DNA from 4 places in the Bradyrhizobium sp. CB2312 genome. Region 3 is predicted to be linked to each of the others. Evidence: predicted binding sites of a transcription regulator. Region 3 holds the regulator's gene; each other region holds the start of a gene.

What was found. The regulator PhoB, encoded in region 3, activates phosphate uptake and scavenging genes when phosphate is short. The targets are predictions, from matches to a motif close to TGTCATNNANCTGTCAT.
Region 1: ugpB (sn-glycerol-3-phosphate ABC transporter substrate-binding protein UgpB) is a predicted target of PhoB. The motif match lies at 2,721-2,737, and genes of this name have one in related genera.
Region 2: QA642_RS04075 (toxic anion resistance protein) is a predicted target of PhoB. The motif match lies at 2,558-2,574, and genes of this name have one in related genera.
Region 4: QA642_RS29330 (acetoacetate decarboxylase) is a predicted target of PhoB. The motif match lies at 1,669-1,685, and genes of this name have one in related genera.

Annotation. Positions count from the first base shown of each region.
Region 1 is NZ_CP121668.1:110,518-116,431, forward strand. It holds gene QA642_RS00485 (MarR family transcriptional regulator) at 1-424, opposite strand, end outside; gene QA642_RS00490 (organic hydroperoxide resistance protein) at 582-1,007, shown strand; gene QA642_RS00495 (CaiB/BaiF CoA-transferase family protein) at 1,184-2,401, shown strand; gene ugpB (sn-glycerol-3-phosphate ABC transporter substrate-binding protein UgpB) at 2,792-4,108, shown strand; gene ugpA (sn-glycerol-3-phosphate ABC transporter permease UgpA) at 4,157-5,038, shown strand; gene ugpE (sn-glycerol-3-phosphate ABC transporter permease UgpE) at 5,038-5,886, shown strand; gene QA642_RS00515 (sn-glycerol-3-phosphate import ATP-binding protein UgpC) at 5,893-5,914, shown strand, end outside.
Region 2 is NZ_CP121668.1:860,883-866,796, forward strand. It holds gene QA642_RS04070 (vWA domain-containing protein) at 1-1,364, opposite strand, end outside; gene QA642_RS04075 (toxic anion resistance protein) at 1,430-2,488, opposite strand; gene QA642_RS04080 (tannase/feruloyl esterase family alpha/beta hydrolase) at 2,801-4,462, shown strand; gene QA642_RS04085 (MDR family MFS transporter) at 4,587-5,914, opposite strand, start outside.
Region 3 is NZ_CP121668.1:708,651-714,564, forward strand. It holds gene pstS (phosphate ABC transporter substrate-binding protein PstS) at 1-447, shown strand, start outside; gene pstC (phosphate ABC transporter permease subunit PstC) at 632-1,621, shown strand; gene pstA (phosphate ABC transporter permease PstA) at 1,623-2,468, shown strand; gene pstB (phosphate ABC transporter ATP-binding protein PstB) at 2,465-3,283, shown strand; gene phoU (phosphate signaling complex protein PhoU) at 3,295-4,011, shown strand; gene phoB (phosphate regulon transcriptional regulator PhoB) at 4,034-4,741, shown strand; gene QA642_RS03370 (GcrA family cell cycle regulator) at 4,847-5,359, opposite strand; gene QA642_RS03375 (aspartate aminotransferase family protein) at 5,815-5,914, shown strand, end outside.
Region 4 is NZ_CP121668.1:5,960,817-5,966,730, forward strand. It holds gene QA642_RS29325 (transporter) at 1-603, opposite strand, end outside; gene QA642_RS29330 (acetoacetate decarboxylase) at 717-1,496, opposite strand; gene QA642_RS29335 (patatin-like phospholipase family protein) at 1,727-2,902, shown strand; gene QA642_RS29340 (SgcJ/EcaC family oxidoreductase) at 3,367-3,798, shown strand; gene QA642_RS29345 (DUF3303 family protein) at 3,986-4,261, shown strand; gene QA642_RS29350 (hypothetical protein) at 4,474-4,695, opposite strand; gene QA642_RS29355 (hypothetical protein) at 4,870-5,046, opposite strand; gene QA642_RS29360 (FAD-binding oxidoreductase) at 5,496-5,914, shown strand, end outside.

The sequences.
Region 1 (5,914 bases), 600 kb from region 3:
GCGCGACGATCTCGTCCTTCATCGCCACCAGCTCCGACACCGAGCAGTCCGACGCCGCCAGGATCGACTGCGGCACGCTGCGGGCCTTTTCCTTCAGCGCGTGGCCCTGCGGCGTCAGCGCGATCAGCACCTGCCGTTCGTCCTCGCTGGAGCGGGTACGCCTGACCAGATGAGCGGCCTCTAACCGCTTCAAGAGCGGCGTCAGCGTGCCCGAATCCAGGAAAAGCTTCTCCCCGATGTCCTTGACCGGCACGTCGTCGCGCTCCCACAGCACCAGCATCACCAGATATTGCGGATAGGTCAGGCCGAGCCGGTCGAGCAGCGGCTTGTAGACGCGGTTGAAGGCATGCGCGGCCGAATAGACCGCAAAGCAGATCTGGTTGTCGAGGCGCTGCGGGTCCAGCGCCGGCACTTTCCGAGGCATAACGAATCTCACGAGGTTTCTTCCATTCTGGGGCCGGCCGGCGGCATATTCAATTGCGGACAATTAAATGTGAGGCCGCACAATTTCAATTGCGCACAATCTAATTGTCTGCGATATAGGGCGCGTCCCAACCCGGAAACCCCCAAGGGAGACGAAAATGTCCGTGAACGTCCTCTACAAGACCAGCGCAAAAGCCACCGGCGGCCGCGACGGCCATGCTGCGACCCTCGACGGCGCGCTCGACGTCAAGCTCACCACGCCGAAGGAGCTCGGTGGTGGCGGCGGCGCCGGCAACAATCCCGAGCAGCTGTTTGCGGCCGGTTATGCCGCCTGCTTCATCGGCGCGATGAAATTCGTGGCCTCGCAGGGCGGCCCGAAGGTTCCGGCTGACGCCTCCGTCACCTCGACCGTCGGCATCGGCCCGCGCTCTGAAGGCGGCTTCGGCCTCGACATCGACCTCGCCGTCTCGCTGCCGGGCCTTGCCCGTGCTGAGGCCGAGGCGCTGGTCGCCAAGGCGCACCAGGTGTGCCCGTACTCCAATGCGACGCGCGGCAATGTCGACGTTCGCCTGACGGTCGTCTGATCAAAGGGCGGATTGGCTGGCCCGGGATCCCCCTCGGGCCGGCCGCTTCTGCTTGATTTGCCACGCCGCGGGATTGCCGTGCGGCCGTGCATGCGGCCCTACGCCCGGCGCCATTGCTGGCGCAAACAAACCTCGCTAGGCCTGTGATCAAACGACCGACACAGGGAAGCGAAGGCATGACTGAAGCCGCCAGTTCTGGAGCAGCATTGGGCGCAATGAGCGGGCTGCGCGTCATCGATCTCACGCGCGTGCTCGGCGGTCCCTACTGCACCCAGATCCTCGCCGACCACGGCGCCGACGTCATCAAGGTCGAGCCGCCCGCGGGCGACGAGGTGCGCGAATGGGGCCCTCCCTTCCACGAGGAGGATGCGGCCTATTTCGTCGGCATCAACCGCAACAAGCGCTCGATCGGCCTCGACCTCGCTGCCGAGGGCGGCCGCGTGGTGCTGCTGAAGATGCTGGAGACGGCCGACGTCCTGATCGAGAATTTCAAGCCGGGCACGCTGGAGAAATGGGGCATCGGCAACGAGGTCTTGCGCGAAAAGTTCCCGCGCCTCGTGCATTGCCGGATCTGCGGCTTCGGCGCCGACGGCCCGCGCGGTGGCAACCCGGGCTATGACGCCATCATCCAGGCCATGACCGGCATGATCGCGGCGACCGGCTCGCCCGAGAGCGGACCGATGCGGATCGGCGTGCCGCTCGTCGACATCACCACCGGTCTTTACGCCGCGATCGGCATCCTGATGGCGCTGTCGGAGCGGCAGCGCTCCGGCAAGGGCCAGTTCCTGGAGACGACGCTGTACGAGACCGGCCTTGCCATCATGCATCCGCACACGGCGAACTATTTCATGCATGGCAAGCCGCCTGGCCTCACCGGCAACGAGCACCCGAACCTCGTGCCCTACGCGATCTTCCCGACGAAGACCGACAACATCTTCATCGGCGTCGGCAATGACGGCACCTTCCGCAAGCTCGCCAAGGAGATCGGCAAGCCCGAGCTCGGCACCGATCCGCGCTTTGCCCGCAACAAGGACCGCATCGCCAACCGCGAGGCGCTGCGCGCCGAGCTTGCCGCCGTGTTCAGCCAGCACGAGGCCGAGCCGCTGTGCAATCGCCTGCTTGCGGCGGGTCTGCCCGCAGGCCCGGTGCAGAAGATCGACCAGGCGTTGACGAACCCGCACACGATCGCGCGCGGCGATGTCATCGAGAAGGACTGGTACAAGGGCGTGGCCTCGCCGATCCGGCTCGATCGCAGCAAGCCGAGCCTGCGCCGCCTGCCGCCGAAATTCAGCCAGCACGCGGCCGAGGTGCTGGGCGAGTTCGGCTACTCCAAGTCCGAGATCGACGCGATGGTCGAAAAGGGCACAGTCTGCGGCCCCGAGCGGAAACGCTAGTCGATCAGAACAAATCGAGCGGCCACGTAGGTGCGCTCCCTCCCCCGCCTGCGGGGGAGGGCTGGGGAGAGGGTGTCTCCGCAACAGGACAACTCCCTAGAGGACAGAGCCCTCACCCGCGCTATGCGCCGACCTCTCCCGCAAGCGGGAGAGGTTTTCGAACTCGCGGCCCGATTGTCCGCCTCATCACCCAATGCCGCACTGCGGCGCGGGCCGTGCATGGGCACCGCGAACGGCGCAGGCCCGTCCGTGGCGCCTTCGCCTATTTGACGACTTCCCTTTTGGCCGCGCTTGCTGCTTTCGTTTCTCCCGCTTACACAGTCATGTGAACGTCATATGGCGCTGCTAGCGCAAGCGCCTCTTCATTGACGGGCAAGGGAGGTTTTCTTGATGGCTCTTCGACATTTTGGCGCGGCTGCAGCTGTTGCACTCACGGTTGGTCTCGGCGCCTCGCCGGCCCTGGCCGTGACCGAAATCCAGTGGTGGCATGCGATGACCGGCGCCAACAACGACGTCATCGTCAAGCTCGCCAACGACTTCAACGCGTCGCAGAGCGACTACAAGGTGATCCCGACCTACAAGGGCAACTACCCCGATACAATGAACGCCGGCATCGCTGCGTTCCGCGCCGGCAACGCCCCGCACATCATGCAGGTGTTCGAAGTCGGCACCGCGACCATGATGGCCGCGACCGGCGCCGTGAAGCCGGTCTACAAGCTGATGGCCGAGACCGGCGAGAAGTTCGATCCGAAGAACTACCTGCCCGCGATCACCGGCTACTACTCGACCTCGAAGGGCGAGATGCTGTCGTTCCCCTTCAACTCGTCGTCCACCGTGATGTGGGTCAATCTCGACGAGCTGAAAAAAGCCAATGTCGAGATCCCCAAGACCTGGCCTGAAGTGTTCGAGGCCGGCAAGAAGCTGAAGGCCGCCGGTCACGACACCTGCGGCTTCTCCGGCTCGTGGGTCACCTGGGTCAATCTCGAGCAGCTCTCGGCCTGGCACAACGTGCCGCTCTCCAGCAAGGCCAACGGCCTCGACGGCTTCGACACCGTGCTCGAATTCAACGGCCCGCTCCAGGTCAAGCATCTCGAAAACCTGGTCGAGCTGCAGAAGACCAAGGTCTACGACTACGCCGGCCGCACCAACACCGGCGAAGGCCGCTTCACCTCGGGCGAATGCCCAATCTACCTGACTTCGTCGGCGTTCTTCGGCAACGTCAAGGCGCAGGCCAAGTTCAACTTCACCGCCGTGCCGATGCCCTATTATCCCGACGCCAAGGGCGCGCCGCAGAACTCGATCATCGGCGGTGCTTCGCTCTGGGTCATGGGCGGCAAGCCGGCCGACGATTACAAGGGCGTCGCGAAATTCCTGACCTTCCTCTCCGACACCGATCGTCAGGTCTACATCCACAAGGCCTCGGGCTATCTGCCGATCACCAAGGCGGCCTACGCCAAGGCGAAGGAAGAAGGCTTCTACAAGGACCAGCCCTATCTCGAGACCCCGCTGCTCGAGCTGACCAACAAGGAGCCGACCGAGAATTCGCGCGGCCTGCGCCTCGGCAACATGGTTCAGCTGCGTGACGTCTGGTCGGAAGAGATCGAGCAGGCGCTGGCCGGCAAGAAGACCGCCAAGCAGGCGCTCGATGCCGCCGTCGAACGCGGCAACACGATGCTGCGGCAGTTCGAAAAGACCGCCGTGAAGTAAGGCGACTGCGGCAGGCCGGTCGCCCGGCCTGCCGCTCCCCGGGGCATCATGCAAAAGCAAGCCATTTTCCAATCGAGGCTATTGCCCTACGCGCTGGTTGCCCCGCAACTCGCGATCGTCCTGATTTTCTTCTACTGGCCGGCCCTGCAGGCGGTGATCCAGTCGTTCCTGCTCCAGGACGCCTTCGGCCTGTCGTCGAGCTTCGTCTGGTTCGACAACTACATCGAGCTGTTCAGGGATCCCGCCTATTTCGCAACGATCGTCCGGACCTTCTTCTTCTCGTTCGCGATCGCGATCTCGTCACTGTCCTTCGCGCTGCTGCTCGCCGTGATGGCTGACAAGCCGCTGCGCGGCTCGATGCTCTACCGCACGCTGCTGATCTGGCCCTATGCGGTGGCGCCGCCGGTCGTCGGCGTGCTCTGGATCTTCATGCTGCATCCCTCGCTCGGCGTGCTCTCGCGCTATCTGCGCGGCCTCGGCATCGACTGGAATCCGCTGCTCGACGGCAACCAGGCCGCGGCGCTGGTCATCCTCGCCGCCGCCTGGAAGCAGATTTCTTATAATTTCCTGTTCTTCCTCGCCGGCCTCCAGAGCATCCCGAAGAGCGTGATCGAGGCCGCCGCGATCGACGGCGCGCGTCCGATGCGGCGGTTCTGGACCGTGATCTTCCCGCTGCTGTCGCCGACCATCTTCTTCCTGCTGGTGATCAACATCGTCTACGCCTTCTTCGACACGTTCGGCATCATCGACACCATGACCCGCGGCGGACCCGGCACGTCGACCGTCACGCTGGTCTACAAGGTCTATTCGGACGGCCTGCTCGGCGGCAATCTCGGCAGCTCCGCGGCGCAATCGGTGATCCTGATGATCATGGTCATCGTGCTGACGGGAATCCAGTTCCGCTTCGTCGAACGCAAGGTGACCTACTGATGGTCGAGGAAGAGGGCTTTCGGCGCTACGTCGCCCACATCATCCTCTGGATCGGGATCGCGATCGTCGCATTCCCGGTCTACATCGCCATCGTCGCCTCGACCCAGGACAACGCGCTGATCGCCAACGGCCAGATGTCGCTGCTGCCGGGCGGTCATTTCTTCGAGGTCTATTACCAGACCATCTTCGTCGGCACGAGCGGGTCGACCCGCGAGCCGGTCGGCAACATGATGCTTAACTCGCTGGTGATGGCGCTCGCGATCGCAATCGGCAAGATCGCGATCTCGATCATCTCGGCCTATGCGATCGTGTATTTCCGCTTTCCGTTCCGGATGGCGATCTTCTGGATCATCTTCATCACCCTGATGCTGCCGGTCGAGGTGCGCATCTATCCGACCTACAAGATCGTCGCCGACCTGCACATGCTCGACAGCTATGCGGGCCTGGCGCTGCCGCTGATTGCCTCGGCCACCGCGACGCTGCTGTTCCGCCAGTTCTTCATGACTGTGCCGGACGAATTGCTGGAGGCCTCGCGCATCGACGGCGCCGGTCCCCTGCGCTTCTTCTGGGACACCCTCTTGCCGCTGTCGCGCACCAACATGGCGGCCCTGTTCGTGATCCTGTTCATCCTCGGCTGGAATCAATATCTCTGGCCGCTGCTGATCACCACGCGCGACGATATGCAGACCATCCAGGTCGGCATCCGCAAGATGATCACCACCACCGACGCGCTGACCGAATGGCCGATCGTGATGGCGACCGCCGTGCTGGCCATGCTGCCGCCGGTGTTCGTCGTCGTCGCCATGCAGAGATTGTTCGTGCGCGGCCTCGTCGAAACCGAGAAATGAGTTTTCATGGCTAACGTCACCCTGCGCA
Region 2 (5,914 bases), 150 kb from region 3:
GGCAGATGCTGGCCGTCGGCGAGCCGCGGCTTCATCAGGGCGAGCGCCTGCGCGGCACAGGTGTAGAAGTCCGTGCCGCCGCCGGCGCGCAGTTCGAGCGCACGGGCGAGCAGGCCGGTCTGCTCGTTCTCGTCGCCGGTGGCCCGCGCCGTCCAAAGGATGTGATCGCTGAACGGCAGCACCAGGATCTCGTCCGATTTGGTCCACTGCACCAGCACCTCGCGGGTGCGCGCGGGCGTGAGCAGGAAGCGCATGGCATCGAGCAATTGGGTCTCGCCCGGACCCTGCATGCTGCCGGAGACGTCGAGGCAGAGCGCGGTCAGGGAGGGCCGGCGCAGCGCCTCCTGGTAGATCAGGAGCGCCTTCTGGATCACGGCCGGCTCCGGCGGACGGATCACGGTCACGGGGCGCGACGGATCGAGGTTCGTCTTCGGATCCGCTGCAAGCGGCGTGGCGCGGCCGATCTCGACGCGCCGGCCGGTCTTGGCGATCTTGCCTTGCGTATCGCCATTGAGCAGGAAGGCCTGGAGGTCGGTGAAGAAGCTCTCGACCTCCTTGCCGCGGCCGCGGTCGACGAAGCCGAGCGGCGAATCGGCGACCGCCACGCCGTCGGCGGGATAGATCGCATAGAGCGGCTCGTGATTGTCGGCGACCAGCTTGTCGTTGGTCTCCTTGATGACGGCCTCGTAGTTCCAGACCGCCTGGTAATGCGCGCCGCTGCGCTCGCCGTCGCGGTAGAGGTCGGCGAGCCAGCCGCTGGAGCCGGCACTGCGCTCGACGCCCTTCAGGAGGCCGCGCGCCGTCGCCAGCACCTCGGGCTTGTCGAGATCGCCGGCCTCGATCAGGTCGGGCTTGCCGATGCCGGCCGCGAGCATCGCGAGATAGGCGGCGGCTCCGGAATTCGACTGCGTCGCCGACGTCATCAGGAATTTCAGCTTGCCGCCCTCGACCGCGCCGAGGATGTCCTTGGCGGTCACCTTGGCGCCGATCCAGCCGAGCTCCTGCGCCTTGGAGCGACGCACGCCGAGGATGACCGGCATCTGCACGATCGACTTGACCATCTTCACGCGCCGCGTGGTGTCGAACATGTCGATCCAGATCGAGGCGGCCGGCCACACGGCATCAGTTCCGGGATCGCCGGCCTTCAGTGCCAAAGCGATGTCGAGCGATCCCTGATAGCGCATGGTGCAGTTCGCGTTGCGCGACTTGCAGAACTCCTGCACCAGCGGCTCGAGGATGTCGTTCTCCGAGCCCGAGAGGATGGTGAATTGCGGCCCCGGGCCGCCGCAGCCCGACAGCAGTGCGGCCATCAAGGGCACGGCGAGCAACGCCAGCGGACGCCGCAGGAAACCGAAAGTCCTCATGCGCGAGCCTTCATGCAGCAGCCCTCATGCAGAAGCTTCATGGAGAAACCGTCACAACGCACGCATCAAGGCGCAGCCTTCGCGATCGCGGTCTTCAGTTCGTCCGTCAGCTGCGACATCCGCTGCTCGATCTCGGCGCGCTTGGTGCGGCCCTGCTCCTGCACGGTGAGCACGCCGGAGATGGTGTCGATCAGGTCGCGGTTGGTCTTCTCCAGGGTCTGGATGTCGACGATGCCGCGCTGCGACTGCTTCTCGATCTCGATCGCCTGGGTCTTCATCATCTCGGAAGCCTGGCGCATCATCTCGTTGGTCGCGTCGGTGACCGTCTTCTGCAGCTCCAGCGCCGACCTCTGCCGGTTGAGGCCGAGCAGCAGGATCATCTTCTGCTTCCACACCGGGATCGTCAGCTCGGTCGTTGCCTGCAAATTCTCGATCAGCGTCTCGTCGCCGGACTGGACGATGCGGATCTGCGGCAGCTGCTGGATGCCGATCTGGCGCGCCTGCTGGAGATAGAACACGCGCTTCTCGAGCCGGTCGAGCGCCTGGAGCGCATCCTGATAGGTCTGTGCGGCGAGCATGGCGTCACTGCCGGCGCCTTGCGCCTTCGCGTTCCGCTCCATCTCGATCAGCTTGCCGCCGCGGAATTCCTCGGTGAACGACTTGCCGGCGGCGATGTGCATGTCGAGCTGGCCGAGCGCGCCCCTTGTCTGCTCGTAGAGATCGTCGAGCAGGGCAATGTCGCGGCGCAGGACCTCCTTGTTACGGTCGAGCTCGACGCAGACGCGGTCGACCTGCGAGGCGACGTCGTTGAACTGTTCGGTGAAGCGGCGCAGCCGCGCCTCCGCAGACGAGAACAGGCGGGTGAGGAAACCCTCGTCCTTGAGGTCGGCCGGATCGAGCCCGCGCGCCTTGCCGAGGATGTCGGTCAGCAGCTTGCCGGTGGCGCCGAGCTCGCGGTTCTGGGTCTGGGCGAGGATGCGGTCGGCGAACTCGACCACCGAGCGCTGGGCGCGCTCGCCGAACGTGACGAGGCGCGAGCGATCCGAAATGTCGATCTCGGACTTGATGCGTGCGACGGCGGACGCATCGGTCGGTAGCGCCGGGACATTGATCGTTTCGCTCACCACTCGCTCCTTGGTTCGTGCCGCAGCCAGGATCGCGACCTGCCGCTTGGGCAGGAAAGCCCGGCTCGTCTGACAGATTGATGACAGCCCTGTGGACTTAGTCGGTGCACAGGCTGTCCGAGTCCGGGGGTGGGGCAAAATTTCACATTGGCATCAATTCGTTAGCGCGGCGGCGTACGCGCTCCGGTGCGCAAGCCGCGATCTTCCTTGGCGCGATTGGTGCGGGCTGTGGCAATTGACGGGCGGCGGTCAGTTGCATTGAATTGGTCGGCCGATCGGCTGAACGATATCAAGACAGTGGGGATGGAAACGATGGCGCGCAAGATTGCGAAGCTGTGTGCGTGGCTCGCCGGTGCTGCGGCCGCGATGGGTGCAAGCGCCGGCTCGGCGGCGACGCTGGCGGAGGATGCTGACACGGTCTGCAAAGGGCTCATCGCCGGGACCGATGCCGCGAAGATCGATTCCGCGACATTGCTGGCGCCGTCGCAGTTCACTGTTGCCGAGCGCGGACCGACGCCGTCGGGGCGCATCACGCCGGCCAATCCCGCTTTCTGCAAGGTGCTCGGCCATATCGATCCGGTCGATCCCAAGGCGCCGCCGATCAAATTCCAGGTCAATCTCCCGGTCGACTGGAGCGGCCGCTCGCTGCAATACGGCGGCGGCGGTTTCAACGGCGTGCTGATCACGGGCCTCACCCTGCCGCCGGCCTATCCTTTCGACAAGCCGTCGCCGCTGGCGCGCGGCTTCGTCACCTACGGCACCGATTCCGGCCACGAATCCAAGCCGGGCGAGCCGCCGCAGCTGTTCGCGCTGAATGACGAAGCCTTCGAGAATTTCGCGCACCGCGCCTACAAGAAGGTGCGCGACGCCGCCGTCGCGCTGATGCAGCGTGCCTACGGCAAGAAGCCGGACAAGATGTATTTCATGGGCTCGTCCGAAGGCGGCCGCGAAGGCCTCACCATGGCGCAGCGCTACCCCGATGATTTCGACGGCATCTTTTCGCGTGTGCCCGTCATCAACTGGGTCGGCTTGCAGCATGCCGGCACGCGCTCAGGACTTGCGACCATGGGCGAGGGCTGGATTAATCCTGCACAGGTCAAGCTCGTCGCCGATGCGGTGCGGACGGCTTGCGACAAGGCCGATGGCGCTGGCAATGCGCTCGTGCGGGATCCCGTCGCCTGCAAGGCCGCCTTCAAGGTCGAGGCGCTGCGCTGTGAGGCCGGCAAGACAGGCGATCAATGCCTCACCGAGCCGCAGGTCAAGGCGGTGCACACGCTGCATGGGACCTACAAATTCCCGTTCGCGCTGGCCAACGAGCTCGACGATTATCCGGGTTGGGGGATCTCGGGCGAGGACACGCCTGCCATCGGGCCGACCGGCGGCTGGACCGCGTGGTGGCTCGGCACCGCGCCGCCGGCACAGCCGCCTGCGCCCAACAACGGCATCGCCTGGATCTACGGCGCCGGCGGCATGCAATATGTGTTCGCGCGCGATCCCCAGCTCGACGTCGCGACCTACAAGGTGGAGGACCACAAGGCGCGGCTGCTCGAGGTCTCCAGCCTGATGGACTCGACCGACCCGGATCTAAGCCGCTTTCGCGCGCGCGGCGGCCGGCTGATCATGCTCGAGCACATGGCCGACTACGCGCAGAGCCCCTATGCCGGCATCCGCTATTTCGAGAGCGTCGAGCGCAAGCTCGGCAAGGCCGAGACGGCCGAGTTCGCGCGGCTCTACACCGCGCCCGGCGTCGACCATGTCGGTTCCGGCGCGCCGGCCAATATCGACATGCTGAGCGTGCTGGTCGATTGGGTCGAAAAGGGCAAGGTGCCGGGCGATCTGGAGGTCAGCGAGCAGAAGGTCGAGGCACCGTCATTTGCCGTGCTGCGCGCACTGCCGTTGTGCCGCTGGCCGGCCTGGCCGCAGTACAGGAGCGGCCCGGTGGGCGAGGCTGCGAGCTTCAGCTGCGCGCCGTAGGGTCCCGACCGTGCCACACCGTCATGGCCGGGCTTGTCCCGGCCATCCACGCATTGCCGCGCGGCGCGAAGAACGTGGATGCCCGGGCCAAGCCCGGGCATGACGACCTGTTGTGGTGGCGAGATTAATGCGCGCCCCCGCCGCCCGCCGCCTTCACCCGCCGCGTCAGAAGCACCGCGATCGCGGCCAGCACCAGCACGACGCCGATGACGGCAAACGTGTCGGAATAGCCCATCACCAGCGCCTGGCGCTTGACGGTCTTGCCGAGCGCGATGATGGCCTGCTCGCGCGCGGCGTTGGGGTCGGGCACGCCGTGCGCGATGAAGTAATTGGTCATCTGCGCGATGCGGTCACGGACTTCCTCGCGGCCGAGCGTGACGGAATGGCCGATGATGTTGGAGTGGAACTGCTCGCGCTTGGTGACGATGGTGGCGAGCACCGCGGTGCCGATGGCGCCGCCGAGGTTGCGCATCATGTTGGAGATGCCGGAGGCCGCGGGCGCGTCTTGCGGCGCGACGCTGCCGAGGCTGAGCGCAGACAACGGCGCCAGGGTGAGAGCCTGACCCACGGCGCGCACGACGTTGGGGATGAAGAACTGATCGCCTGAATAGTCGAGCGACATCTGGATGTTCAGGAACGAGCTCGCCGCGAACAGCAAGAGGCCAACCGTCGCGATATAGCGCGCATCGAACCGCTGCATCAGCTTCGGCACCAGCGGAATCAGCAGGAGCTGCGGCAGGCCGGTCCAGGCCAGCACATTGCCGATCTGCTCGGCATTGTAGCCCTGCACCTGGCCGAGATAGGCGGGCAGCAGATAGACGGAGCCGAACAGCGCGAAACCGAGGAAGATCGCGGCGAACGTGCCGATGCCGAAATTCCACTGCGTCAGCAGGCGCAGGCGGAGCAGCGGCTTCTCGACCACGAGCTCGTTATAGACGAACAGCGACAGGCTGACCGCGGAGATGACCGCAAGCCGCACGATGAAGGGCGAGCCAAACCAGTCGTCCTTGTTGCCTTCCTCCAGAACGGCCTGGAGCGAGGCGAGGCCGACCGCCATGGTGGCGATGCCGAACCAGTCGCCTTCACGCAACAGGCCAAGGTTCAGCGGCTGGCGCTCCAGCGTGAAGAACAGCGTGGTCACCATGACCGCGGTGGGCAGCACGTTGACGAAGAAGATGGTCTGCCAGCCGTAATTCTCGGTGAGATAGCCGCCGATGGTCGGGCCGATGGCCGGAGCGAAGGTCACGGCAAGCGAGAACATGGCAAGGCCGATCGGCTGCTGGCCCTTCGGCAGCTTGGTGAAAACCAGCGTGAACGCCATCGGGATCAGCACGCCGCCAAAGAAGCCTTGCAAGCCGCGCATCGCGATCATCGACGGCAGATCGTGGGTGAAGGCACAGGCGACCGAGAATGCCGCGAACAGCGTCGCGAAGCTCAGGATGATGTTGCGGA
Region 3 (5,914 bases):
CCGGTCGGCGTCGGCGCCAAGGGCAACGAAGGTGTGTCGGGCAACATCAGCCAGACCAAGAACTCGATCGGCTATGTCGAGTACGCCTATGCCAAGCAGAACAAGCTGACCTACACCGGCCTCGTCAACAAGTCCGGCAAGACGGTTCAGCCGACCGTCGAAGCCTTCCAGGCGGCCGCTTCGAACGCCGACTGGGCCAAGGCTCCCGGCTACTACGTCATCCTGACCGACCAGCCCGGCGACAAGTCCTGGCCGATCACCGCGGCGACCTTCATCCTGATGCACAAGGAGCCGGCTGATAAGGCAGCGTCGAAGGAAGCCATCAAGTTCTTCACCTGGGCGTTCAAGAACGGCGCCAAGGCGGCCGAGGAGCTCGACTACATCCCGATGCCCGAGAGCGTCGTGAAGCTGATCGAGAAGACCTGGTCGGCTGACATCAAGAGCTAAGCTCTCCTGTTCCGGACGGCGGCGCGGCTTCGAAAGCCGCGCCGCCGGTCCGGAGCTCTCGCGAACGATCGTTCTCCGGGCTGGCGTCGCAATGGCGAACCATCCGGGGCACGAGATGGTGATCTAAAAAGACGTATAGACCTAAAAAAACGTATAGTCAGTGCAGGGGATCGGCGTGGCAGAGATGGCTGTCGAGAGCAATGTAGTTGATGCCGCCGGACCGTATGATCGCGCCAAGGCGTTGAGCGCGTTCAAGCTCGGTGACCTCACCTTCTACTGGATCACGCGCCTCAGCGCGATCTCCGTGCTGCTGATCCTCGGCGGCATCATCGTTTCGCTGATCGTCGGTGCCTTCCCGGCGATGAAGGAATACGGCCTCTCGTTCCTGTGGACGCAGCGCTGGGCGCCGTCGGCAGATCCGCCCGTGCTCGGCGCGCTCGGCCCGATCTACGGCACGCTCGTCACCTCGTTCATCGCGATGCTGATCGCCATTCCGGTCGGACTCGGCATCGCCATCTTCCTCACCGAGCTCTGCCCGCAATGGGCGCGCCGCCCGATCGGCATGGCGATCGAGTTGCTCGCCGGCATCCCCTCGATCATCTACGGCATGTGGGGCTTCTTCGTGCTGGGCCCGTTCCTGGCCAACACCTTCCAGCCGTTCATGATCAAGATCTTCGACGGCATCCCAGTGCTCGGCGCGATCTTCGCGGGTCCCCCGTCCTATCTCAGCCTGTTCAACGCCTCGCTGATCCTCGCCATCATGGTGCTCCCCTTCATCACCTCGATCTCGGTCGACGTGTTCAAGACGGTGCCGCCGGTGTTGAAGGAAGCCGCCTACGGCGTCGGCTGCACCACCTGGGAGGTCGTCCGCAGCGTCGTGATCCCCTACACCCGCGTCGGCGTCATCGGCGGCGTCATGCTGGCGCTCGGCCGCGCGCTCGGCGAGACCATGGCGGTGACCTTCATCATCGGCAACTCGTTCCGCATCTCCTCGTTGATCTTCGCCCCGGGCACCACGATCTCGGCGGCGATCGCATCCGAGTTCGCCGAAAGCGACGGCCTGCACCAGTCCGGCCTGATCCTGCTCGGCCTGCTGCTGTTCGTGCTGACGTTCTTCGTGCTCGCGGCCGCGCGCTTGATGCTGCTGCGTCTCGAAAAGAAGGCGGGAAAGTAACATGAACCCGATTTACGCACGCCGCCGCCGCATGGACATCGTCATCCGCGCGCTCTGCATTGCGGCCGCCGCCTTCGGCGTCACCTGGCTCGCGCTGATCCTGCTGACGCTGTTCTACAACGGCCTGAGCGGGCTCAACTTCCAGGTCTTCACCGAAAACACCCCGCCGCCCGGCTCGACCGAGGGCGGCCTGCTCAACGCCATCGTCGGCTCGGTGATCATGACGGTGCTCGGCGTCGGCATCGGCGCGCCGCTCGGCCTGTTCGCCGGCACCTATCTCGCCGAGTACGGCCGCAACGACAAGCTGACCTCGGTGATCCGTTTCATCAACGACATCCTGCTGTCGGCGCCCTCGATCATCATCGGCCTGTTCATCTACGGCGCGGTGGTGGTGCCGATGCGCGGCTTCTCGGCGATCGCCGGCTGCCTCGCGCTCGCGGTGATCGTCATCCCGGTGGTGCTGCGCACGACCGAGGACATGCTGCTCCTGGTGCCGAACGCATTGCGCGAGGCGGCCTCCGCGCTCGGCCTGCCGCGCTCGCTGGTGATCAAGCGCATCGCCTATCGCGCCGCGCGCTCGGGCCTCATCACCGGCGTGATGCTGGCCACCGCCCGCGTCGCCGGCGAGACCGCGCCGCTGCTCTTCACCGCGCTGTCGAACCAGTTCTTCAGCCTGAGCCTGAACAAGACGATGGCCAACCTGCCCGTGACCATCAACAACTTCGTGCAGAGCCCCTATGCCTACTGGAAGCAACTCGCCTGGAGCGGCGCCCTGCTGATCACGTTGACCGTGCTTGCCCTGAACATTGGCGCGCGCATCCTGAGCGCCGAGAGGACCGCAAAATGAGCGATATGTCAGTTACCGTCAGTACGCCCGTTCAGCACGGCTCGCAGCCGCTGCCCGAAGCTCCGGCCAAGGTGACGGTGCGCAACCTCAACTTCTATTACGGCGAGCACCACGCGCTGAAGAACATCAACCTGACGCTCGGCACCAACCGCGTCACGGCGTTCATCGGCCCGTCGGGCTGCGGCAAGTCGACCCTGCTGCGCATCTTCAACCGGATGTACGACCTCTATCCGGGCCAGCGCGTCACCGGTCAGCTGATGCTCGACCAGACCAACATCCTCGACCCCAAGCTGGACCTCAACCTGCTGCGCGCCCGCGTCGGCATGGTGTTCCAGAAGCCGACGCCGTTCCCGATGACGATCTACGAGAACATCGCGTTCGGCATCCGTCTCTATGAGAAGATCTCGAAATCCGAGATGGACGACCGCGTGGAGAAGGCGCTGCGCGGCGGCGCGCTCTGGAACGAGGTCAAGGACAAGCTCAACGCGTCCGGCCTGTCGCTCTCCGGCGGCCAGCAGCAGCGCCTCTGCATCGCCCGCACCGTTGCGGTGCGGCCCGAGGTGATCCTGTTCGACGAGCCCTGCTCGGCGCTCGACCCGATCTCGACCGCCAAGGTCGAGGAGCTGATCCAGGAGCTCTCCGAGAACTACACGATCGCGATCGTCACCCACAACATGCAGCAGGCGGCCCGCGTCTCCGACAAGACCGCCTTCATGTATCTCGGGGAGCTGATCGAGTTCGACGACACCAGCAAGATCTTCACGTCGCCGAGCGATCGGCGCACGCAGGATTACATCACCGGCCGGTTCGGCTGAGGAGACGGGATATGGGTTCTGAACATACCGCAAAGGCCTTCGACACCGACCTCCAGGAGCTCACCCGCCTGGTCGCCGAGATGGGCGGCATTGCCGAGCGCATGATCGTCGATTCCGTCGACGCGCTGATCCGCCGTGACGTCGCTCTCGGCCAGCGCGTCGTCACCACCGACGCCGACATCGACGCACTCCAGAAGAAGATCGAGGAGCGTGCCGTTCTCACCATCGCCCGGCGCCAGCCGATGGCGGTGGACCTGCGCGAGATCGTCGGCGCCATGCGCGTCGCGACCGATCTCGAGCGCATCGGCGACCTCGCCAAGAACATGGGCAAGCGCGTCGCGGCGCTGGAGACCGACTTCCATCCGCTGAAGCTGTTCCGCGGCCTCGAGCACATGACCGACCTCGTGCAGCAGCAGGTCAAGTCGGTGCTGGACGCCTACGCCGCGCACGACCTGCCGGCGGCGATGGCGGTGTGGAAGGGCGACGAGGAAGTCGACGCCATCTGCACCTCGCTGTTCCGCGAGCTCCTCACCTACATGATGGAGGATCCGCGCAACATCTCGTTCTGCATCCATCTGATGTTCTGCGCCAAGAACATCGAGCGCATCGGTGACCATGCCACCAACATCGCCGAGACCGTGTTCTACATGATCGAGGGCCAGGCGATCACCGACAAGCGGCCGAAGGGTGACATGACGACCTTTGCCACGACGGTCCCGAATAGCTGAAGAGTCAAGGAGCGACGACACCATGGGCGCACGCATTATGGTGGTTGAAGACGAGGAAGCTCTCACCGAGCTGCTTCGCTACAACCTCGAAGGCGACGGCTATGACGTCGAGACGGTGATGCGCGGCGACGACGCCGACACCCGTCTCAAGGAGCACATCCCCGACCTGATCGTGCTCGACTGGATGCTGCCGGGCCTCTCCGGCATCGAGCTGTGCCGGCGGCTGCGCACCCGCCCGGAGACCAAGCAGCTCCCAATCATCATGCTCACCGCGCGCGGCGAGGAGAGCGAGCGGGTGCGGGGTCTTGCGACCGGCGCCGACGATTACATCGTCAAGCCGTTCTCGGTGCCGGAGCTGCTGGCGCGCGTGAAGGGCCTCCTGCGTCGCGCAAGCCCGGAGCGGCTCGCCACCGTGCTCGCCTATGGCGACATCGAGCTCGACCGCGACAAGCGCCGCGTCGCGCGCTCGGGCCGGCCGATCGATCTCGGCCCGACCGAATATCGCCTGCTGGAGTTCTTCCTCGAGCATCCCGGCCGCGTGTTCTCGCGCGAGCAGCTGCTGGACAGCGTCTGGGGCCGCGACATCTACATCGACGAACGCACCGTCGACGTGCATATCGGCCGTCTGCGCAAGCTGCTCAATCTTGGCCGCGAGCAGGACCCGATCCGCACCGTCCGCGGTGCCGGCTACGCGCTCGACGACCGCTTCGCGAAGGCGGAGCAGACGTAAGTACGATTGCAAGCGTGCAAAATAAAAGCGCGCCAAGTGGCGCGCTTTTTATATGTCTCGGGTCGTCCCGGCCGCGTGCCGGGACGATGTCGTTTGAAGCAGTGTTCAGCGCGTGCCGGGCTTTGCCGGCGCACGGCGGCGATCCGCCGCCGGCTGGTAGGCGACGCGCGAGTGCTGCGCGCAATAGGGCAGGCCGGAGAGCGCCTTGCCGCCGCAGAAGAAGAAATCCGGGCTCGAGGGATCGCCGACCGGCCAGTGGCAGGTCGCCTCGTTCAGCTCCAGCAGCGACAGCCGCTGGCTCATCGGCACCACGTTGTCGTAGGTGACCGGCTCGGCCTCCACCTCGACCTCGAAGGCCTGCGCCAGTGCGGTATTGCCGCGCGAGATCGGACGGCTCACGCGCATCATGTGCTGCGCGGGGCGGGCCTTGCGCGGCCGGGGCGCTGCCGATGAGGGGCTCTTGGCGCGGCCGGACAGGCCGAGCCTGTGCACTTTGCCGATCACGGCATTGCGGGTCACATTGCCGAGCTCGGCCGCGATCTGGCTGGCCGAAAGTCCGGCCTCCCAGAGCTTTTTCAGCTGCTCGACGCGATCATCGGACCAGGTCAAAACCGTCATTGCACCCTTTCCCTCGCTGCCGGCCAGCCATCCTGGGGCCTCACAGCGAATGCCTAAGCCTTGAAAAACCCGTGCCGCCAGAATCCCTTAAGGCTCGCCGGGCACGCGAGGTGCGCCCGAACGTTTACGCCGGTACATGAGGACTCTTGGGATCAGAACTGCTGCACGAGATGTCGTATCTGACAGTCCAAACGCTACAATATGGCGTGACTCGCGCGCAAGAGTCCGCCGACTCGCTTCCACATGTTCCGTGGTGAAAATCCCGCAAAATCGGCACCGCAAGACTACGGATTCAGCGTTTCCCGGGGCTTTCCGGGCGGCATTGACACCCGTCTCACCAGGCATAAGATAGTCGCACGTGCCGCCCTTAAAAGGCGGCACGTTTCGTTTTCCGGGCCGGTCAATGGTGCGTTGCGCAACGCATTCAGGCCGTCCGCAACATCCAAGTGATCGTCATGACCAACAGCGCCGCGCCGCATTTGCTTCCCGTTTTCGCCAGGGCCGACCTCGGTTTCGAGCGCGGCGAAGGCTGCTGGCTGATCGCGACCAATGGCG
Region 4 (5,914 bases), 4.5 Mb from region 3:
ACGCAGCCGGCCGAGATTGCGACGCATCTCGGGCTTGGCGTCATCGGCAAGAATGCGCTCCTCGATGTCGTCGATCTCCTGGCCGAGCTTGTCGACCATCCGGTCGAGCGTGTCGGCGACCTCGTCGACGATCTTCTCCAGGAGATGGGCGACATTGTCGACGCGGTAGCCGCCTTCGAGCACGCGCCGCGTCGCATCCGCCGAGCACAGCGCCTGATGGCGGCCGGAGACCAGCAAATGCTCGGTCATGGCGAAGCGCAGGAACGCGGTTTCCTCCGTCGCGCTGTCGATCTCGCGCACGAGATCGGAGAACACGCCGTAGACGCAATGGTCGATGACGTGGAGCTGCTGGAACGTATCGTTCGACAGCAGCAGCTCGCGCGCGAGCGGTGGCAGCGGCGATGCCGCGATCCACGGCCGCACGCGACCATCTGTCAGGTTGAAATGCAGCCAGAGCCGTCCATCATGGCTGAACTCGATCGGCTGGTCGATCGGCAGCGCCTCGGCGCTGCCGTCGGCGTGCAGGCGAAACGCCCAGACCAGGCCGGGAATGGCGGGCTCTTTATTCTCTATCGCGCTGACAAGCTTTGCCGGCTCAGCCATGGCCAACCCCAACCGTCAACAGATGCCCCGCTCCGGAAGATGGCTGACGGCATCTTCCGGACCCACGGGTACTCAATTACGGCATTGTTACAGTTTGATGATGGCGAGCCGCCCTACTCGGCGGCCAGCCCCGTCGCGGCGGCTTCGGCTTCCTTGACGTAGTCGTGGACGACGCGGCCGAACGGCAGCGTCAGGTCGGCGATGTAATGGTGCGCGCCGAGGCAGCGGCGAACCGGGAAGTCCGCAACCGGCGCATTGACATGCGGCACCAGATGCAGCCGGCCCGGCCCCATCCACGAGCCCTTCGGCACGATGTCGATCAGGTTGATCGCAACGAGCTGGCAGACTTCGAGGCGGCCGTCGACGCCGGGGATCATCTTCAGATTAACTTGCGTCTTCGACAGCGTCGCGCGGGTGAGATCGCCGTTGCCGGCCATGCTCTCGTGCTTGTAGCCCATCGTGCCCATAGCGACGAGCTGGCCGGCATATTCCAGCGTGCCGGTCAGCGTGTCCTTGACGATATCGAGTTTCGGGTGGGCATACTTCTTGGGGAAGCCCCAGATCTCGCGGCCCGCGGCAATCGGCGGATCGTCGTCCAGATACATCTGCGAGACGAAGTTCACCTCCTCGCCGTTGAGGCGCGCGGGGATGACGAGACCGGACTCGGTGTAGCTGCCGAAGCCGGAGGAGTCCGGCATCTTGATCCATTCGTAATGCACGATCGGCTGGTCGACCGGCTCGAGCGGCTCAGGCAGGCCGGCGCGGATCAGGTCCGGGTCGGTCTCGTAGGTGATGACCAGGAATTCGCGGTTGACGAAGCGGTACGGGCCGGCCGGATAGCTCGGTCCCGCAGCCGGCATGGACGGAAGTCTCAGCACGTCTTCCCTGCGCATCATGATCTCCTGTGTGATGCCTCTGTGACGCTGGCCCGGCGGCTCACGGATATTATGCAAATTGCTAGCCGCCGTCATTGACTGCGATGTGAAGGATTTCCGTCAGCCGCGCGACCTGCCGCCATTCCGGCTGCGGCCACCGTGCATGCGGATGATGCATCGGCGCCGCAATTGTCATCACACCGTCACCGCGCGACGCAATCGTTTGGGAGAGGCAGGAGGCATCACCCATGGACGCCCGTACGTCGCAACCGACACATTCGACACATCAGCGCCCTTCGCGCGGCTGGCGGCCCGAGCGCTGCGATCGCGTCGCGCTGGTGTTGCAAGGCGGTGGCGCGCTCGGCGCCTACCAGGCCGGCGTCTACCAGGCGCTGCATGAGGTTGGCATCGAGCCCGACTGGGTCTGCGGTGTTTCGATCGGCGCGATCAATTCCGCCATCATCGCCGGCAACAAGCCGGAGAAGCGGCTGGAGGCGCTGCGCATCTTCTGGGAGCGCATCACCAACCGCAAGATCTGGCACTACACGCCCGATGGCGACGTCTTCCGCCAGTGGCGCAATCTCTACAGTGCCTGGATGACGTCGGCGATGGGCCAGCCCGGCTTCTTCAGCCCGCACCAGGTCAATCCCTGGTTCAGCCCGGTCGGCGCAAGGACCGCCACCAGCTATTACGACACGATGCCGCTGAAGGAGAGTCTGCTCGAGCTCGTCGACTTCGACCTCATCAACGAGAAGAAGGTCCGCTTCGCGGTCGGCGCGGTCAACGTGCTCTCCGGCAACTTCATCTATTTCGACAACGCCCATGACGAGATCGAGCCGGAGCACATCATGGCCTCCGGCGCCCTGCCCCCGGCGCTGCCGATGGTGCGGATCGGCACCGATCATTTCTGGGACGGCGGCATCGTCTCCAACACGCCGCTGCAGCATCTGCTCGACCAGGAGGACGCGCTCAACTCGCTGGTGTTCCAGGTCGACCTGTTCAGCGCCCGCGGCGTGCTGCCGCGCTCGATCCAGGACGTGATGGCCCGCCACAAGGACATCATGTATTCCTCGCGCACGCGCCACAACACCGACGTCTACCGCCGCACCCACAATCTCAAGGTCCTGCTCTACAAGGCCTTGGCGAAGCTGCCGGATGAGCAGCTGTCCGACGAGGAGCGCAAGCTCAAGGCCAGCCTGCGCAACATGCCGGGGATCGCGATCCTGCATCTGATCTACCAGCAGAAGGCCTATGAGGGCGACGCCAAGGATCACGAGTTCTCGGGCACCTCGATGCGCGAGCACTGGACCTCTGGCTACGAGGACACCAAGCGCACGCTGAAGCGCCGCGACTGGATCAAGATGCCCGAGGAAGGCATGGGCCTCGTGGTGCACGACGTGCACCGGGAGACGGAGAGCGCGTGAAGAGCGCGCGTCGCACGAGGTGCTCCAAACAAAAATTCGAAAACAACCCCATGCACAGTAGCCGAGGCTTGGCGGGTCAATGACTTGCCCGTTCCGCAAGCGAATTTGACACGTCGGGCAAAACACCGGCATATTGGCATCGTCGCAGGTCTGCGCGGGACGCTCATGTCTGGGCATCAATGGACACGTCGCGGAGTGTCCTCGGGCCGCGCGCAAACACCCGGCTCATGCACCAAAGATCAATAAGCTGCGCTAGGTCCTAGCAGCACGCCAGCGAAGCCCGGCACCGAGGTTTCGGTTAACGCGAAGCGCCTGCAATCTCTACCGCGCGGCTTCGTCAATGGTGCTGACGGTAATCCCCCGGAATTGCTGTTGCGCCTGGCCCGGTCTGGGATGTGTCATTCAACGCATCCACTTCGAGACAGACGGCTGCCCTGCAGCCGGGTCGTACATTGGGTCTGGAGATGATCATGCGCAACATAGCATCGGTGATGGCAATCGTGATCTCGTTGAGCGCGCCGGCTTTGGCCCAGAAGGCCGAGATCGACGCAAACAATGCGAAATGGATCGAACTGTTCAACAAGGGCGATTTTGCCGGGATTGCGTCCCTTTACACCGCCGACGCGATCGCATTCCCGCCCGGCTCCGCGATGGTGCAGGGCCGAACAGCCATCGAGGCAATGTGGAAAGGCATGGCTGAACGAGCGACCGATCCGAAGCTTACAACGGTGGATGTCAAACCGCTTGGCCCTTCCGCGGCACGCGGGATCGGCACGTTCGTCCTCAAGACCAAGGGATCGGCACCGCAGGAAATCGCCGGCAAATATGTCGTTGTGTGGGAGAAAGTCGGAGACGACTGGAAGCTCGCCACCGACATCTGGAACGATGGCAAATAGCCCTCTTACGGTTTGCAGGTCCGTTCTGCGCCGGAAGGGAAGAATCGGGACCGTGCCCGAGGACGGCGCGTTGGATCAAACCGACGCACCTGTTCATTCGCCGTTGTTATTCGAGACGCCGGCGTTATCGTGCGCCTGCGGCACAGCCGCGACATTCATCCGATAATTCTAGTGATGGGAGAATCGCATGAAATTCATAACCACCTGGAGCGTACCCCAAGGCACCTTCAATGCAGCCGTCGCCCGCTTTCTGGAGACCGGTGGCGCGCCACCCGAGGGCGTCAAGATGCTGGGTCGTTGGCATGGCATGAATGGACAGGGATTTGCGATCTCTGAATCGAGTGATCCAAAAGCCATGTATCGTTGGCTCGCGCAATGGTCTGACCTGCTCCCATTGACCGTTACGCCTTGCCTCGAGGACGGAGACGCGGGAGAGGTGATGGCGTCGCTCCCCAAACGGTGACCGTCAAGCGTTGATCATCGATACCCACGTCGCTGCCGCCGCCGAAACCGGCGGCAGTGACATGCTCGCCAGCGACGACGCCGCCCCTATGGGCGCGCCGTTGCCCAGGACATCATGAGCTGGGCTTATTATGTGCTGATGGATGGTGCGTTCCTTCGCAACCAGCCGTAAGTCCCGAGCGTTCGTCGCCGCCCGAGCGGACGCGCCGGTCATCACCTGGTTCGCTCTTTCAGGGGTGCTCGTTCGCTCTCTTCAGAGAAGTGGAGACTCTTGATGATCATTGTCAATGAAAGTGCGATGAATAACCAGAGCAGCAGGCTCACCGCCCCGCCGATTAGCAGGCCACGAAAGACGCGTATCCCGTCATCCTCGTCAACGTGCTTCGGGTGCTTGTGACGCGTATGGCGATCGCGGATCGGATCGATTTCACCCATCCGCAATGCAAGGATCGTCCGGTCAAGTACTTCAAGAGTGAATTCAGTGTACCTCCTTCGAGGTACCTCATTCGCTCAGCGATGCCGGCCGGCACTCCGCCGGAAATTCGGTAAATCATCGGTCGATTCGGCAGGCTCCCGGCTTCGCGCTCAGGCGCCGCCCCCGTCGCCGGGTTACGTTTGCTGTTCATCTCTGGTCAGCGCTTCAAGTCGATCCAATTGACCTGCCAAACCAGCAAAGCTTCTCGCAATATTCTTCATCATGAAAGCGCGGTCTTTGGAGATGCCGGATTTTTGAGAAAGTGTTCTGTATCGCTGTGCCAGTTCCAAGCATTGCGCGGCAGTAACCATTTGGCCTCCAAGGCTCGATTTCGCCCGAGGGATAAAAAGCAACAACCCCTCGAGCAGCGGCTTGGTTCCCTGCCTGTGCGCAATCGAACCTGGCAGCGGCGGTCCAAGGGAAACGGGTCGCGACATAAGCCCAGGCAGCGCGATGCTCGCGAGCCTCTCGGCAAGGCCGCGGAAGACGTGCGGACCTGTAACGAGGCAGCAACGGGACCGGTGAGCCTCCGCCTCCGCGCGGCCGTCGACCAACGGCGATGGCCTGCGAAGACAGGCGAGCGGCACAAGAGGCGCCCCGGCGTGACCGGCTGATCGTCGTTGTTCTCTCTGCGGGTCGGCACACCAAGCCGGTCCACAGGTTCTTGCCATATTGCCGTTAGACTCGCCGCCTCAAACGTGGACAATGGCCGAAAGCGCTTCGCGCGCAGTGCACACCAAGATGCGCCAGAGGAAACAAAATGCCGGCTGCCTTCCCGTCGTCCGTCCCCGCTATCCCGACCGCTCCCTTGACCGCCTCCCTGCGCGATGCGCTGCGCGCGATCGTGGGCGACAAGGGCCTGATCGAGGACGAGCATGGCAAGCAGCCGTTCGTGACGGACTGGCGCGGATCGCTGGTCGGCGGTGCCGGCGCCGTCGTGCGTCCCGGCAGCACCGAGGAAGTCTCGCAAGTGGTGCGGCTGTGCCATGAGCACGGTGTCGCCGTCGTGCCGCAAGGCGGCAATACCGGCCTGATGGGCGGAGCCACACCCTGGCCCGCGCACACCGGCATCGTGCTGTCGCTCGGCCGTATGAACCGTGTGCTGGAGGTCGATCCCGTCGGTTACGCGATGACGGTCGAGGCCGGCTGCGTCTTGCAGACGCTTCAGGAGACCGCAAG